Regions from separate parts of the Pseudoalteromonas sp. AWH4_217 genome, predicted to be linked through region 1. Evidence: predicted binding sites of a transcription regulator. Region 1 holds the regulator's gene; the other holds the start of a gene.
What was found. Region 1 encodes sigma-54, which starts transcription at its own class of promoters, with help from an activator protein. Its sites were predicted from a motif close to GTTGGCACGNNNNTNGNNT; they were not measured.
Positions count from the first base shown of each region.

Region 2: the regulator sigma-54 is predicted to act here: its motif matches at 2,229-2,247, upstream of ACXAH1_RS17760 (P-II family nitrogen regulator).

Region 1 is NZ_JBSWYM010000002.1:30,427-38,449, forward strand. Features, by position in the region: gene rapZ (RNase adapter RapZ) at 1-220, opposite strand, end outside; gene ACXAH1_RS01890 (PTS sugar transporter subunit IIA) at 233-688, opposite strand; gene hpf (ribosome hibernation promoting factor) at 691-978, opposite strand; gene ACXAH1_RS01900 (RNA polymerase factor sigma-54) at 1,004-2,512, opposite strand; gene lptB (LPS export ABC transporter ATP-binding protein) at 2,557-3,282, opposite strand; gene lptA (lipopolysaccharide transport periplasmic protein LptA) at 3,279-3,818, opposite strand; gene lptC (LPS export ABC transporter periplasmic protein LptC) at 3,808-4,362, opposite strand; gene kdsC (3-deoxy-manno-octulosonate-8-phosphatase KdsC) at 4,359-4,910, opposite strand; gene ACXAH1_RS01925 (KpsF/GutQ family sugar-phosphate isomerase) at 4,911-5,882, opposite strand; gene ACXAH1_RS01930 (calcium/sodium antiporter) at 5,892-6,851, opposite strand; gene ACXAH1_RS01935 (ATP-binding cassette domain-containing protein) at 7,080-7,886, shown strand; gene mlaE (lipid asymmetry maintenance ABC transporter permease subunit MlaE) at 7,886-8,023, shown strand, end outside.
Region 2 is NZ_JBSWYM010000015.1:35,108-43,130, reverse strand. Features, by position in the region: gene mrcB (penicillin-binding protein 1B) at 1-501, opposite strand, end outside; gene ACXAH1_RS17765 (ammonium transporter) at 608-1,837, opposite strand; gene ACXAH1_RS17760 (P-II family nitrogen regulator) at 1,849-2,187, opposite strand; gene ACXAH1_RS17755 (GGDEF domain-containing response regulator) at 2,380-3,615, opposite strand; gene ACXAH1_RS17750 (S10 family peptidase) at 3,953-5,479, shown strand; gene ACXAH1_RS17745 (hypothetical protein) at 5,706-6,242, shown strand; gene ACXAH1_RS17740 (5-formyltetrahydrofolate cyclo-ligase) at 6,242-6,859, shown strand; gene rpiA (ribose-5-phosphate isomerase RpiA) at 7,006-7,659, shown strand; gene serA (phosphoglycerate dehydrogenase) at 7,672-8,023, shown strand, end outside.

The DNA of each region.
Region 1 (8,023 bases):
AATACTCCAGAATATCGTCGAGTTCTTGCTGATCTTTTGGCAGGTTGCGCACATCAATACTGACGGCAATTTTATCGTAGCTGTCGGATACACTGCGCACTAACGCGGGCAGAAGGTTAACAGGGATATTATCGGCGCAGTAGTAACCAAGGTCTTCCAGTACACGCAAAGCGACCGATTTTCCCGAGCCAGAACGACCACTGACAATAATTAGCTGCACAAAAACTCTCCGTTAGTTGTCAAACTCTTCAATTATCGAGAATAACTCCTGATCATCGTGAGCTTGTCTGATACGTTTACAAAACACCTTGTTTTTAAGTTTATCAGCGATTGTTGCCAAGGTCTGCAAATGTTGTTGATTTTCTCCTTCAGGTACGATGAGTGCCACAAAAATGTCGACGGGTTGATTGTCGATGGCGTCAAAAGCAATACCTTGTTGATTAACGAGGAGCATAGCGACGACTTTATCGATCCCCGGAAGGCGGCCGTGGGGGAGTGCAATCCCTTTGCCGATACCTGTACTGCCAAGTTTTTCTCTACTGAGAAGTGAATCCAGAATTTCATGGGCATTGCTGTCTGGCAGCTGACTATGTGCCAACTCGCTGATGTATTCTAAAATACGTTTTTTGCTATTAAAAAGGACCGCAGCTTTGCTGCAGTCCTGTGAAATCAATGAGCTTAGTTTCATGATTAGTGTCGAGTTAGCTTCTCTTTGTGCTTGATCACCTGACGATCAAGCTTATCGATGAGTCCGTCTATTGCGGCATACATATCCCGGTGTTCGGTCGAGGCGAAAATCTCCCCTCCGTTCACATGTAATGTGGCTTCTGCTTTTTGGATGAGCTTTTCGACATCTAGGATTACATGCACATTGTTGATGTGATCAAAGTGCCTTTCTAGCTTCGCAAACTTGTTTGTTACATAGTCTCTTAACGAATCGGTGATTTCTACATGTCGACCAGTTAAATTTAGTTGCATAAGCATTTTCCTTCTGTAGTTACGTCTAAATCAAGCTTTTACGCTGATTCGACGGTGGGATAGCCAAAGACTCTCGGTATTTGGCAATTGTACGTCTAGCCACTTTGATCCCTTGATCTGCCAATACATCCGCGATTTTGCTGTCACTTAATGGCTTAGCTGTATTTTCTGCGGCAATTAGCTTTTTGATCAATGCTCTGATTGCAGTCGAAGAGCATTCTCCTCCGTTTTCAGTGCTGACATGGCTTGAGAAGAAATACTTCAACTCATAAATACCGCGAGGCGTGTGCATATACTTTTGCGTTGTTACACGTGAAATTGTGGACTCATGCATGTCGACCATTTCGGCCACATCATTGAGTACCATAGGTTTCATCGCCTCGGGGCCATGTTCAAAGAATGCCTGTTGTTGTTGCACAATGCAATTGGTAACTTTCAATAAAGTTTCATTGCGGCTTTCGAGACTTTTAATAAACCATTTTGCCTCTTGCAAGTGCGAGCGGATAAACTGACTGTCGGTGCTCGACTTGACTGAACGGGACATAGCGGCATAGTGATCGTTTACTCTTATCTTCGGCATAGAGTCCGGGTTGAGTTCAACAACCCAGCGGCCTTTCACTTTTTTCACCGAGACATCCGGTATCACATAGTCTGCTTCTTCTTGCACTATACTGGCGGCAGGCTTGGGGTTAAGGCTGTGGATCAGGGTCATGACTTCTTTAAGCTCAGCTTCTTTGAGCTTAGTCTTTTTCATCAAAGTTCGGTAGTCACGACTTGCGAGTAGATCGATATGTTCCGTCAGAATCTCTTTGGTTTGGGTTAACCACGGAGTGGCTGGATCAAACTGATTGAGCTGGATACACAAACATTCCTGCAAGCTGCGGGCTGCAATACCAACGGGATCAAATAATTGAACACGTTTCAGTACGGCTTCGACTTCATCCAATTCGATTTGTTCGTCGTCATTGTCCTGATTCATACTCTCAACAATGTCTTCGCAGCTGATAGTCAATAAACCAGCGTCGTCAACGGCTTCGACGATTGCCAGAGCAATGGCTCTGTCAGTTGGGCTAAAGGGAGTGAGCTCCAGTTGCCACATCATGTATTCTTGCAGCGTCTCAGAGGTTTTTCCCTGATAGATGGTTTCATCTTCTGGCATAGGGCCAGAGCTGCTTGCCGGGGCGGCACTGATGTACTCATCCCAGGTGACGTCCATTGCCAGATCGTCACTGACGGTGTCTTTGTTTAATGCAGCGTCGCTGTCTTGCTCATAGTCACTGACAGCCGAGTCCTCAAAGCTGTCACTATCATTGGTTGCGTGTTGATCTAACTCAGTATCCGATTTGGACTGTGTTTCATTATCGTGTGATTCAGACTCACCCTCTTCCACTTCCAACAAAGGATTGCTATCAAGCGCTTCTTGGATTTCTTGTTGGAGATCTAGCGTACTCAACTGTAACAGACGAATAGCCTGTTGCAGCTGTGGTGTCATTGTCAGTTGCTGCCCCATGCGCAGCTGTAGCGATTGCCTCATGTATCTCTAACAATCCTTTTTGTTATTTACTTCTAATCTTATAACTATAGCCTGAATTGCTCACCTAGGTAGACATCCCGCACGGTTTGATCGGCCAGAACATGCTCCGGGGTGCCTGCTGCTATCAGTTCACCATGTGACACTATATAAGCTTTCTCACAGACGTCCAGCGTTTCACGCACATTGTGGTCTGTAATCAATACGCCGATACCGCGGTTTTTTAGGTGTTCAATAATTTTCTTTATATCTAACACTGAAATGGGATCAACACCAGCGAAAGGCTCATCCAATAAGATAAATTTTGGATCTGCCGCAAGCGCGCGTGCAATTTCTACCCGACGCCGTTCACCGCCCGACAATGCCATGCCCTGGCTGTCACGGATATGCTGAATATTAAACTCATCTAATAACTCGTTGAGGATAACTTCTCTTTGCTCTTTACTGAGTGCTTTTCGGGTTTCCAGAATCGCCATCAGATTTTGATACACTGTGAGTTTACGGAAAATCGAGGATTCTTGTGGCAAATAACCTATGCCCAGGCGTGCTCGGCTGTGCATTGGGAGTAAAGTGATATCTTGATCATCAATATGAATGCTGCCTTTGTCACTCGGCACTAAACCTACGATCATATAGAAAGTCGTGGTTTTACCCGCACCATTAGGGCCAAGCAGGCCAACAATGCTGCCTGCCTCAACGCTCAATTCAACGTTTTTGACAACTTGTCTGCCCTTGTAGCTCTTGGCCAGGGCAGTTGCTGTTAACTTACTCACGGATTACCCTTCTTTTGTGCATTCTTACTGCTCTCTTTTTCGGGCAAAAGAATGGTTCTTACACGATTTTTCTCTTGTTCACCCCGTTGTGCGCTGATCAGCTTTTTCTCCATATCATAGACTATGGTTTGTGCGCTGATTTTCTGGCCTGCCTGGCTTATTTCTGCACCTCCTTTGATGGTCAGCATACGATTTGCCACGTCATAACGCACTTCTTTGGCGGTTGCTTTTAGTAACGAACCATCAGCCTGGCGCTCCTGAAATACCGCCGGGTTACCTGTAGCGACCAGTAGTTGTTTGTTTTTTCCCAGCTCTTCTCTGCGGTGGACCTCAAGGCGATCTGCCAAAATTGTCCTGTCGCCATGGATGATTTCAACGTTTTCTTCGAATACGCCAATGTTGGTTTGTAATTGTGCCAGCTGAGTACCCGAGCTGATAATGACCTGATCGACTACCTTTTCTTCTGCATAAGCGCTGGGTTGAAATGCACTTAATGTACACAGTAGGATCAGGGAATAAGTTAATTTATTGCTCATAATAAATCGTTTTAGTGTGGTTGATGAGTTCAATGATTTCGGTATTGAGATCGGCAACCAACCCCTTGCCCGAAATGGTTAAGTTAGGCCCGGTAATTTCAACAGGGTGTTCGGAACGCATATGCTTTTCGCTAATATCGACTTGCACATGATCCGCATTGATGTGCTTTATCATTGCGTTGTCGGTCAGATTTGTAGCTTGTACCTGGCCTTCTAATATGAGTGTGTTATTACCATATAATGTGGCTTCATTGGCCTTTAGTTGCCAGTTTTGCTGATCGTTATGAAGCGTAAAAATAGGTGCTGTAAAGTGGCTGAAGCCAAGCTCCTGATAGAGCTCCATTCTATCTGCGGTGATCTGATAGCTCAGCTGGCCATTCTCAGCATAATTAGTCTGCTTAAGGTCGAGAGCAACATAATCAGGTTTGGCTAATACTTCTTCAGACTTTGGCGCTGTTTGTCCTGACTGGGTTAAATAAGGATACCACAGCCAAAGCATCGTCAGACTGAATACAATGAGCAACAGGACGCGGAGCACGGTCATATACTGCTGCCTTCATATCCCAGGGATTTATCCTGGCACAGTAATAGCAAGTCGGTCAGTTCACGCACAGCACCATAGCCGCCAGGTAGCAGGGTGGTATAGTCCGCCTGGCGGATGACCATTGGGTGTGCGTCATTCACTGCAACAGATAAACCGACTTTGAGCATCACGGGTAAATCCGGTGCGTCATCACCAATATATGCGACTTCATGATCTGCAAGTTGCAGCTTGTCTTTCAGCTCAGCATAGCCTTGCAACTTGTCTTCCATCCCCTGATAGATATGTTTAACGTTGAGGCTAGTCATACGTTGCTTAACTATCTGTGAATGGCGGCCCGTGATCACTGCGACTTCAACGCCAGCGTTGATCAGTGCTTTGATGCCAAAACCGTCTTTGGTATTAAATGCCTTTAGCTCTTCCCCTTGGTTACCCAGATAGATACGGCCATCGGAAAACACCCCATCGATGTCGCAGATCAGTAGTTTAATTGCTTGTGCTTTACGGACAATGGTGTCGTCAATGGGCTGGTAAAGATCAGAAAACAGCATTTATAAAACTCCTGCTCGCAGTAAATCCTGCATATTTAACGCGCCGATTGGGCAACCTTGTGCATCAATAACAATGAGACCATTGATGCGTTTTTTCTCCATGATATGCAATGCTTCTGCGGCCAGCATATCCTGTGTCACTGTGGTACAGTGTTTCGTCATCACAGACTCAATTAAAGTGTTGTGCAAATCGAGTCGTTGTTCAATAATTCGGCGTAAGTCTCCATCTGTGAATAAGCCTTTGAGCTGACCCTTGTCATCGACAATGGTTGTCATACCCAGGCCTTTACCAGACATTTCAAACAAGGCATCAGTGATAGTGCAGCCTTGCGACACAATGGGCACCGCTTTACCTGTGTGCATCACATCCGCGAGTGTTAGCAGCAGACGTTTTCCCAGGCTGCCACCGGGATGAGACAAGGCAAAATCATCAGCCGTAAAGCCTCGTGCCTCCAATAACGCTACCGCCAACGCATCTCCCATTACCAGAGTAGCAGTGGTGCTGGCTGTCGGCGCAAGCCCCAGCGGGCAGGCTTCTTTTGACACTTTAATACACAGGTGGATATCTGCCAGTTTGGCCATGCTTGATTCAGCATTCCCTGTCATGCTGATGACCTGTGCGCCAATACGTTTTATCACAGGCACAATGGCGAGTACCTCATGGGTTTCTCCGGAATTCGAGATCAGCAGCACAACGTCATCTGCTGTGATCATTCCCAAGTCGCCATGGCTTGCTTCTCCCGGGTGCACAAAAAAAGCCGGTGTGCCGGTGCTGGCAAGCGTGGCTGCTATTTTATTACCAATATGACCTGACTTGCCCATACCAACGACAATGATACGACCACGGCATTGCAGCATGAGTTCACAGGCAGCGGTAAACTGTGCGTCGATATACTGAGTAATTTCTTCTATAGCTTGTTGCTCTATCTCAAGTACTTGTTTGGCGGAACCAATAAAATTGTAGGTGCTCATGCTGCTTCCTTAAATAATGAAGTACATATAACCGGCGAACGCGCTAAGCAGCAAGCCACCTTCAATACGATTGATTTGCCGGCGACCTTTCAGGCTCAGGCTCATCAGCACCAGCGCAGCAGTGGCGCCAAGCATGACATAAATGTCCCGACTTGCGATGTTACTGTCCAGCGTTGCTGGATTGAGGATCCCTGCAATAGACAAAACCGCTAAAATATTAAAGATATTCGAACCGATAATGTTGCCAAGCACCAGGTCGTCTTCATTCTTGAGGACTCCGGCAACACAGGCAGCGAGTTCAGGTAAGCTTGTTCCGATCGCGATAATTGTCAGGCCGATGAGTAAGTCACTCATGCCAAAATATTTTGCAATATCTACCGCAGAATCGACCAGATAATCGGCACTGACAGGTAGCAGAATCATACCGACGACCAGCCAGAATAAGGCTTTGCCCATGGGAACGTCGTTGGGAACTTCATCACAGGCTTCCGAAATCAGCGGATCGTCCTGGTCAGTTTTACCTGCTTTTGAGATATAAATGAGGCCGCCGATAAAAGCCAAAAAACCAATGAGCAACAGCCAGCCTTCGAGTGCACTAAAATGGTTATCACTGATGATGAACCAGGCTGCCAACGACACGAAGACCAGTAGCGGCATTTCACGCTTCAAAATGCCTGAACCTACGGCAAGCGGGCGCAATAATGCAGTGATACCAAGCACCATCATGATGTTGGCAATATTTGAGCCCACGGCATTGCCAACAGCCGTGTCTGTTTTGTCAACCAGTGCGGCTTGCGCGGCGACCATCATTTCAGGTGCTGAGGAGCCCATTGCAACGATAGTCAAACCCACAATTAACGTTGGTACCCCAAGGTTTTTAGCCAGTGCAGCTGCGCCATACACGAAGCGATCTGCACTCCAAACCAGGGCAATGAATCCAAGAATGAGAATGACAAACGATAAAACCATGAAGTCTAAGCCAAGTTACTAAATTCAATGGCGCTGATAGTATCAAATAGCTTATCAAATGTATAAATAAAGTCATCGGCTTTGGGTCATGCAAATGCATATAATAGTGTCAATTTCCCACAATAATTGTGGCGAATGAATTACAAAATTTTACCATTAAGGGTTTTCCATCTCGTAGCAAAACAACGTATTATTCCACAATTGAAAAAGTATGATGTGGAGAGCGACTTGACGCAGTCAATAGTTGAAGTCAGGGATTTGACCTTTTCTCGTGGTGAAAGGACAATCTACAAAAACATGAGTTTCTCCGTTCCCAAAGGGAAAATTACGGCAATCATGGGACCCAGTGGTATCGGTAAAACCACCATGTTGCGTCTGATCGGAGGTCAACTCAAGCCGGATAGCGGTGAGATTCTCTTCTCTGGTGACAGCATTCCTTCTATGTCCCGTCAGGCATTATATCAGGCACGTAAGCGTATGAGCATGTTGTTCCAAAGCGGGGCCTTGTTCACGGATATGTCTGTTTTTGACAATATTGCCTTCCCGTTGCGAGAGCACACCAAACTGAGTGAAGAACTAATTCGCTTGGTGGTATTGATGAAGCTACAGGCAGTTGGCTTGCGTGGGGCCCGTGATCTCATGCCTTCGGAGTTATCGGGTGGTATGGCGCGCCGTGCAGCCTTGGCCAGAGCCATTGCACTTGACCCAGAACTAATCATGTATGACGAGCCGTTTGCAGGGCAGGATCCCATTTCTATGGGAGTCCTGGTGCGCCTGATTAAATCGCTGAATGAAGTCTTGGGGTTATCCTCATTGATCGTAACGCATGATGTAACTGAGGTACTGAGTATTGCCGACCATGTTGTGATCATTGCCGAGCAAGGTGTGATCGGTAGTGGCACGCCTGAGCAGATGTTGGCTCATGATTCACCTCTGGTACAACAATTCTTGCAAGGTCATTCAGATGGGCCTGTACCATTCCACTTTGATGCAGCTCCTTATGAGGATGAGTTACTTGCAGGAGGAAGCCGTTAATGGATTTTTTGCAGAAATTAGGCCATAAGACGCTGAGTCGATTTGCGTCACTAGGCCGGGCGACCAGAATGCTGATAGGGGCACTGTGTAGTATGCCCAATTTCAGAAAAGGCGGACCTCTGCTGGTTCGCCAATTG
Region 2 (8,023 bases), on a different contig from region 1:
TATGCTGGCAAGCTTTTTCCCGGCAAAGTTCAGCGTGAATATACGGGCCTGTTCAACCCCGTCATGGAACTCAAAAGTACGGCGATAAACGGTGATGGTGCGCCCCTGAACCACGAACTGCCCCGTGTGTCTAATACGATTAACACGTGAATAATTCAGCCGCTCCAGCTCCCAAATCACCTCCTGCTCAGCCAGGTACTGATCCGGATAAAACGACATCGCCCTGGCGTATACCTGTACTGGCAGTTGCCATTTATTGCCTTCAAATTGACGACTGACTTTGGCATCGAGATAAACCACATAACCGGCAACGGCAAACGCCATGGCCAGACTCAGCTTCCAGCACAACGACCACAGCGTACTCAGGACCCGACGACGAAATGCACTCAAACGGTGCTTTACTGTCATTGCAGACTTAGCTGTCTTTTTTTTGCCTGATTTGGCAGGTGTTTTACGCGGGGACTTGCGGGGTTTGCCTGGTGCTTTTTTATTGTCTGCCATTGCCCATAGAATGCTTTCTGAGAGTTAATGGATGCTAGATTATCTCAGATTAACTTCCGCTTAAACCAAAAAGCGCGATGAGCCGCACTTTTTGGTTATTTCTTCCCTACTTATTGCGAATGGTCACAAATTCCGGATAAGCATCAATCCCACAGTCATGCTGGTCCATGCCACTGAGCTCTTCTTCTTCCCCGACTCGGATCCCCATCAGCGTTTTGATCATACCCCAGACGATATATGACGCAATGAATACAAAACCCAGAATAGTCACCAGACCAATGGCTTGGGTCGCAAAGCTAGCGTCACTGTTGGAGAATGGCACCATCATAATACCCAGCGCACCACATACACCATGCACCGAGATAGCGCCAACAGGGTCATCAATGCGTAGCTTATCCAATGCAACGATGCTGAATACCACCAAAGATCCCCCCAACATACCAAGGATACAGGCCAATATGGGGGTCGGTGACGCAGGCTCTGCCGTAATGGTGACCAAGCCCGCCAGCGCACCATTTAGGATCATAGTCAGGTCCGCTTTTTTCCACATCAGTTTGCACACCACCAATGCGGCAATGGCACCGGCAGCCGCCGCCGCATTGGTATTGACCATGATCTGACTGACGGCGATAGCGTTACTTTTATCAGCCAAAAACAACTGAGAGCCGCCATTAAAACCAAACCAGCCCATCCATAAAATAAAGGTCCCCAGTGTCGCCAGTGGCAGGTTTGAACCTGGAATTGGGTAAATTTCTCCATTCTTACCATATTTACCTTTTCGAGCTCCCAGCAGCAATACCCCCGCCAATGCGGCAGCTGCACCGGCACCATGCACAATGGCAGACCCCGCAAAGTCTACAAAACCCAGCTCAGACAAAAACCCAGCGCCCCATGTCCAGTATCCCTCAATCGGATAGATGAGGCCTGTCAGGACGACTGTAAACAGCAAAAATGCCCAGAGCTTCATGCGCTCTGCAACCGCGCCGGAGACAATCGACATCGCCGTGGCTACAAACACGACCTGAAAGAAAAAGTCAGATTCCAGTGCGTGATCCGCATCCGCTGCAGCACTACCAATCAACGCCCCAAAGTTAGGCACCACTCCGCCCTCTACATTATCCACATACATAATGTTATAGCCGACCAGTAAAAACATGGTGCAGGCAATGGCATACAGGGCAATATTTTTGGTCAGAATTTCAGTGGTGTTTTTGGAGCGAACCAGCCCAGCTTCAAGCATGGCGAATCCCGCAGCCATCCACATCACCAGAATGCCGGAGACCAGAAAGTAAAATGTGTTCAGAGAGAATTGTAATTCGATTACCGTGTTTTCCATCGTCTTGCCCCTTAAATCGCTTCTTCGTCGAGTTCGCCGGTGCGGATCCGGACTATCTGTTCAAGGTCATAAACAAAGATTTTGCCGTCACCAATTTTGCCCGTGCTGGCGATCTCAGTGATAGCGTCAACAACACGTTGGGTATTTTCACTACGCGTGGCAATTTCCAGCTTAATTTTAGGAATAAAATCGACCTGATATTCGGCTCCACGATACAGCTCGGTGTGACCACGCTGGCGGCCAAAGCCTTTTACATCAACCACGGTCATGCCCTCAATGCCAAGTTCTGCCAGGGCTTCGCGGACTTCATCCAGCTTAAACGGTTTAATTATTGCGCTTATCATTTTCATTATTTGCCCCCCCAGGGCAGCTGATCCTGTCACAGGGGGTAATCCAACCTTTGTGCCAAAAATAAAAGTCTCTATTTTTTATTCGGTTAGGATATTTTTATCGCGTTTTAGAAAGGACAAACGCACCGTACTGGTGCGCTTGTTTGTTGTCTGACTTGAAATGGTGCAAAGTTGAATGTGGCGTCGCCCGATTTAGCTTTCACTGACCATGACGCAGTTACGCTGGGCCTCTTTCGCTCGGTATAGCGCATTATCTGCCGCACGCATAACATCGCTGAGTGTCGCTTTATCGCACCGGGCAATCCCAACGCTGAGCGTGCAGTGCAGCGACTCATCCTGGATCATAAACTGGGTATTGGCAAAACGTTCTCTAAAGTCCTGACAACTGTCTTTGGCCACATCCAGATCATTTCCCGGCATCAGCACCGCAAACTCCTCTCCACCCACACGAGCAACTAAGCAATGATTGAATGAACTATTCAACAATTCCGCAGCCTGAGACAAGACCTTGTCACCACCAAGGTGGCCATACCGATCATTGATGGCCTTAAAATGATCCAGGTCGAGCAAGGCCAGCGTGAACTGATCCGGCTTATTTTTGAGTACCTTATCCATGTGCTGGCAAAAATAGCGGCGATTATAGAGGCCCGTCAGAAAGTCCCGGTGGGCATATTCTTTAATGTCTGCAATCAGGTTTAGCTGATCCATAGTTTGCATTACACGACAGTGGAACTCTTCATTCATAAACGGCTTAGTCAAAAAGTCATTGGCGCCATATTTAATGAATTTTGCAGACAAACCGTGACTGCCCGCTCCTGACAAACCTATGATAGCCAGGTCATCTCGCCCACGACTGTTTCGCACGGCTTTGACCAGCTCAAAGCCATCCATAGTCGGCATCGCATAGTCGGTCAAAAGAAGTTTTATCTCTGGTTTAGCATTGAGCATATTGAGGGCTTGCTTACCATCTTGAGCCTCAAATACAGTGAACAGTTGCTTTTCCAACATTTGCCGCATCACAGCACGACTGATCATGGAGTCGTCTGCAATCAGCGCCTGGCACCCCTCGTTACGCAACAAACGCGATACCAATTTGATGGCGTACAAATAGGAATCCCGATTGTCTTTAATCACATAGTCCACAACGCCCATCTCAAGCATTTGCTGACGACTGTATTCATCTATTTTAGAGGTCAGTACCACCGTAGGGACATTGCGGCTCAGGGTTAGCTGAACCACTTCACCATCCGATGCATCAGGTAAGGTCAGATCAACCAGTGCCAGGGTGTAATGTTGGCTCTCGAGTAATGCCTGGGTTTCTTTCAGTGACCAGGCATAATCAATTTCCACATCCAGGTGTTGTGACGCAAGGTGGCGTAGGATCTGCTGCACGACCTTACTGTCTTCGACGATTAATACTCTTTGCATTACTATGCTCTACTAAAAACTACGAGAAAAGGGAAGAGATACAAGAATTTAACAGTGCTAAATACTTTCATACTACGGACATAAGGATTAAATATACGCGATTTCTGTGACAAAAAAAACTCACGACTCAATTAAATTGTAAACAGACAGCAACAGGCCCGCACCGAACCACCACTTGTTCTAGTGATTTAAAACACAAAAAAGAAACCAATCAAACTATAAAAATTAACACCTGGCACACATAGCCTATTTTTTGGCTATTAGTCTCAAGTTCTTTGAATTCTCCGTCATATCCGTCTTAAATAGCGCGATTCATTTCATCAAAAATTAAAAGAATATGTTGTTGAAGCCATTACTTTTCGCTCTTTCTGCGACCCTGCTTACCACGCTGCCGCAAACAGGACTGGCACAAGCCCAAACCCAAGGTCAGTTAACCCAACAAATTGATGCCCAGGTTGTCACTGAGCACAAAGGCACTTTTAACGGAGCGCGCTTTGCCTACACCGCCACCACGGGCACTCAACCGGTATGGGATAAAGAAGGCCACCCCATCGCGACGCTGCATTACACTTACTATAAAAAGAGCAAAGTCAAAGATCCCGCCACCCGCCCGTTACTAATCTCATTCAATGGCGGGCCGGGTTCAGCCTCGGTCTGGATGCACATCGCTTATACCGGTCCTCGGGTATTGAAAATAGACGATGAAGGCTACCCAATGCAGCCATATGGCTTGAAAGACAATCCGGATTCCGTGTTGGATGTGGCAGATATCCTGTTTGTGAATCCAGTTAATACAGGATATTCGCGTGTATTACCCGAACAAGATGGTTCGATGGCCGACAAGCAAACTCTGCAAAAACGCTTTTTTGGTATCAATGCCGATGTGGAATATCTCGCGGGCTGGCTGAATACTTTTATTAACCGTCATGACCGCGCACTGTCTCCGAAGTTTTTGATCGGAGAAAGCTATGGGACGACCCGTGTTTCTGGTTTAGCCCATCAGCTACAAAACAAGCAGTGGCTATTTCTCAATGGCGTCGTACTGGTTTCTCCGACGGATATTGGCATTAAACGCCAAGGGCCAGTGAAAAGTGCCAACCGGCTGCCATACTTTGCTGCGACGGCCTGGTATCACAATGCGCTCTCTGAAGAGCTGCAAAACCAGGACCTGCTGAGCGTACTTGAGCAGGTAGAAGCGTATACCTTAGATTATTACCTGCCCGCTTTGGCCAAAGGGGCGATGTTGAGTGAGCAGGCACGCCGGGAAGTAGCTAGAAAAGTTGCGCACTTCAGTGGGCTATCGGAGCAGTTCGTTCTGCAGAATAACCTCGACATTCCTAACCATGCTTTCTGGAAAGAATTGTTACGCGAACGGGGTTATACTGTCGGCCGTCTGGACTCGCGTTACCTGGGGATTGATAGACGAGAAGCTGGTGAAGGCCCTGATTACTGGCCAGAATTAGATGCCTGGTTGCACGCATTTACACCAGCCATTAATCATTATTTCCGCTCTGAGTTGAATTATAAAACCGACATAAAATACAACATGTTTGGTGACGTACGCCCTTGGGACCGCAGCAATAATGAGGTGGGTGAACAACTACGATTGTCAATGGCGAAGAATCCATACCTGAACGTGATGGTGCAGTCAGGTTACTATGATGGTGCCACCAACTACTTTGATGGCAAGTACAACCTCTGGCACCTGGATCCCAGCGGAAAAATGCAGGACAGATTACGTTTTAAGGGTTATCGTTCAGGCCACATGATGTATCTGCGTCGCCCAGACCTGACTCAGGCCAATCAGGACTTACGAGCGTTCATTACAGACTCGCTCAAATACAACCAGGCAGCGAAATATTGATCCCAGCTGAATGACGACAATACGGCGCCCAACTGAGGCGCCGTTTTTCTTTCCCTTGCGACCGCGCACAGATAACTTCACACACAGATTGGAAAAGTTAGGTATACTCAAAACAACAATTGACGATGCCCATGTTTTTATTCTGCTTACTCAGCAATAAGTTAACAACAATCCGCAGGGTTCAGAGTGAGCCGTGGGCCTGAAGTACAGATAGTGAGGAAACCTCATGAGCGAGCAATTTCGCGTTGTGTTTTCTGGTTTTAAGCCCGGTACCGACAACCAGGCAGCCATAGAGCAACTCGCAGCCAAATTAAAAGTACCGGAACAAAAGGTCACCGACTTTACCTCAGGTAAGCCCTTGTTTGGTCCCGCAGACAAACAAAAGTGTCTGAAGCAGGCAAAATTACTTACGATGTATGGGATCCAGAGCAAATTACAATCACAAACCTCATCAGGCACAGGGGTTGCTCAAAGCGCTGCGAATGAGCGCGTATTTGATGCTCTGGACTACATCACCAGCAGCCTGATCCGCATTGAAGAAAAACTGGATGAACTTGAACAACGTATCGACGGCAAGCAGGTACAGAACGAGCAAAGTGAAGAGGATGAATGGGAAGACGAATCCCTGTTCAGCGAACTTGAGCTGGACAGTGAGCCTCCTAAACGATCTAAAAAACTCTTATATATTCTGCTATCACTATTAGTGTTGTTGCTGGTCGTTCTTGGCATCAGCCTCGCTTTCCCTGAGTTGGTACCCATGTAATGAAAATAAATTCACGTTTAGATGAAGATACTGCAACTATCAGAAAGGAAATTAGAAAAAACATTAGAAAAATTCGTAATGGACTTTCAGAAATACAGCAGAAAGATGCAGAAGAAAACCTAACTATTAATTTTATTCAACATGTAAACTTACCCAAAGAGGCCCGAATTGGGATCTACTTAGAGAACGATGGAGAACTTAGAACTAACCTTTTAATTCAATCACTTTGGTCCAAAGGCGTGACGCTTTTCCTGCCTGTAATCCACCCCTTTAGCGGGGTCACTTTGCTGTTTCAGAAGTATGAAAAAAACTCACCCATGAGGCAGAATCGCTATGCTATCTTAGAGCCAGAATTAAATTGTAGCCAAATTTGCCCACTGGCGCAGTTAGACTATTTACTGCTTCCTTTGGTGGCGTTTGACGACGCTGGCAATCGCCTCGGTATGGGAGGCGGCTACTATGATCGCACGCTGGCGCGTTATTATCGTGAAAACTGGCAACAACCAAAGTTAATTGGCCTGGCACATGACTGTCAGAAAGTCCCTGCACTGCCCACGGAGGCCTGGGACGTGCCTTTACCAACCATAATCACGCCGCAAAAATGCTATCAGTGGTAAACGCGTTGATAATGTATTTTTCCCACCACTGATTCATCACATTAGTGCCAGATCATAAATTCTTCTATTAGAGGCATCTGGCATACTTTTCTGCGCTTTGGGCGTATAATTGCGAACCAATAATTAACTAAAACAGTGATCGCGTTATGACTCAAGATGAAATGAAAAAAGCAGCTGCCTGGGCGGCATTACAATATGTCGAAGCTGGTACAGTTGTTGGTGTGGGTACAGGTTCCACCGTAAACCACTTTATCGATGCATTAGGCAGTGTCAAAGATACTATTAAAGGGGCGGTTTCAAGCTCAGAAGCTTCCACAGAAAAGCTGAAGGCGCTGGGGATCGAGGTGTTTGAGCTCAATGATGTCTCTGAGCTGGACATCTATGTGGATGGTGCGGATGAAATCAATGCGCACAACCAGATGATCAAAGGTGGTGGTGCAGCACTGACTCGCGAGAAGATTGTTGCAGCGGTTGCCAGACAGTTTATCTGTATCGTCGACAACACTAAGCATGTTGACGTACTGGGTCAGTTCCCTTTACCGGTTGAAGTGATCCCAATGGCTCGCAGCTATGTGGCGCGTGAGTTACTCAAGCTGGGAGGCGACCCTGTCTATCGTCAGGGCGTCGTGACGGACAATGGCAACGTGATTTTAGACGTGCATGGTCTGTCCATCACCCAAGCAACTGAACTGGAAGAAAAAATTAATCAAATCGTCGGTGTTGTCACCAATGGCCTGTTCGCTCAGCGCGGCGCCAACATCGTCATTACAGGTACCCCAGAGGGGCCACAAATTAAGTAACAGGAATAAGTCATGAGTAAGGTATCGTTGTCAAAGGACAAAATTCGCATTTTATTGTTGGAAGGCGTACACCAAAGCGCGGTTGAAACACTCAAACGCAACGGTTATAGCAATATCGAGTACGTAAAGACATCGCTACCTGAAAGTGAACTGATTGAGCGGATCAAGAATGTCCACTTTGTTGGGATCCGCTCACGTACTCACCTGAGTGAAGCCGTACTGGGAGCTGCAGAAAAGCTGGTTGCGGTTGGCTGCTTCTGTATCGGCACCAATCAGGTTGACCTGGACGCGGCTAAAAAACGCGGTATTGCCGTATTTAATGCTCCATTTTCTAATACGCGCTCGGTGGCTGAGCTGGTACTCG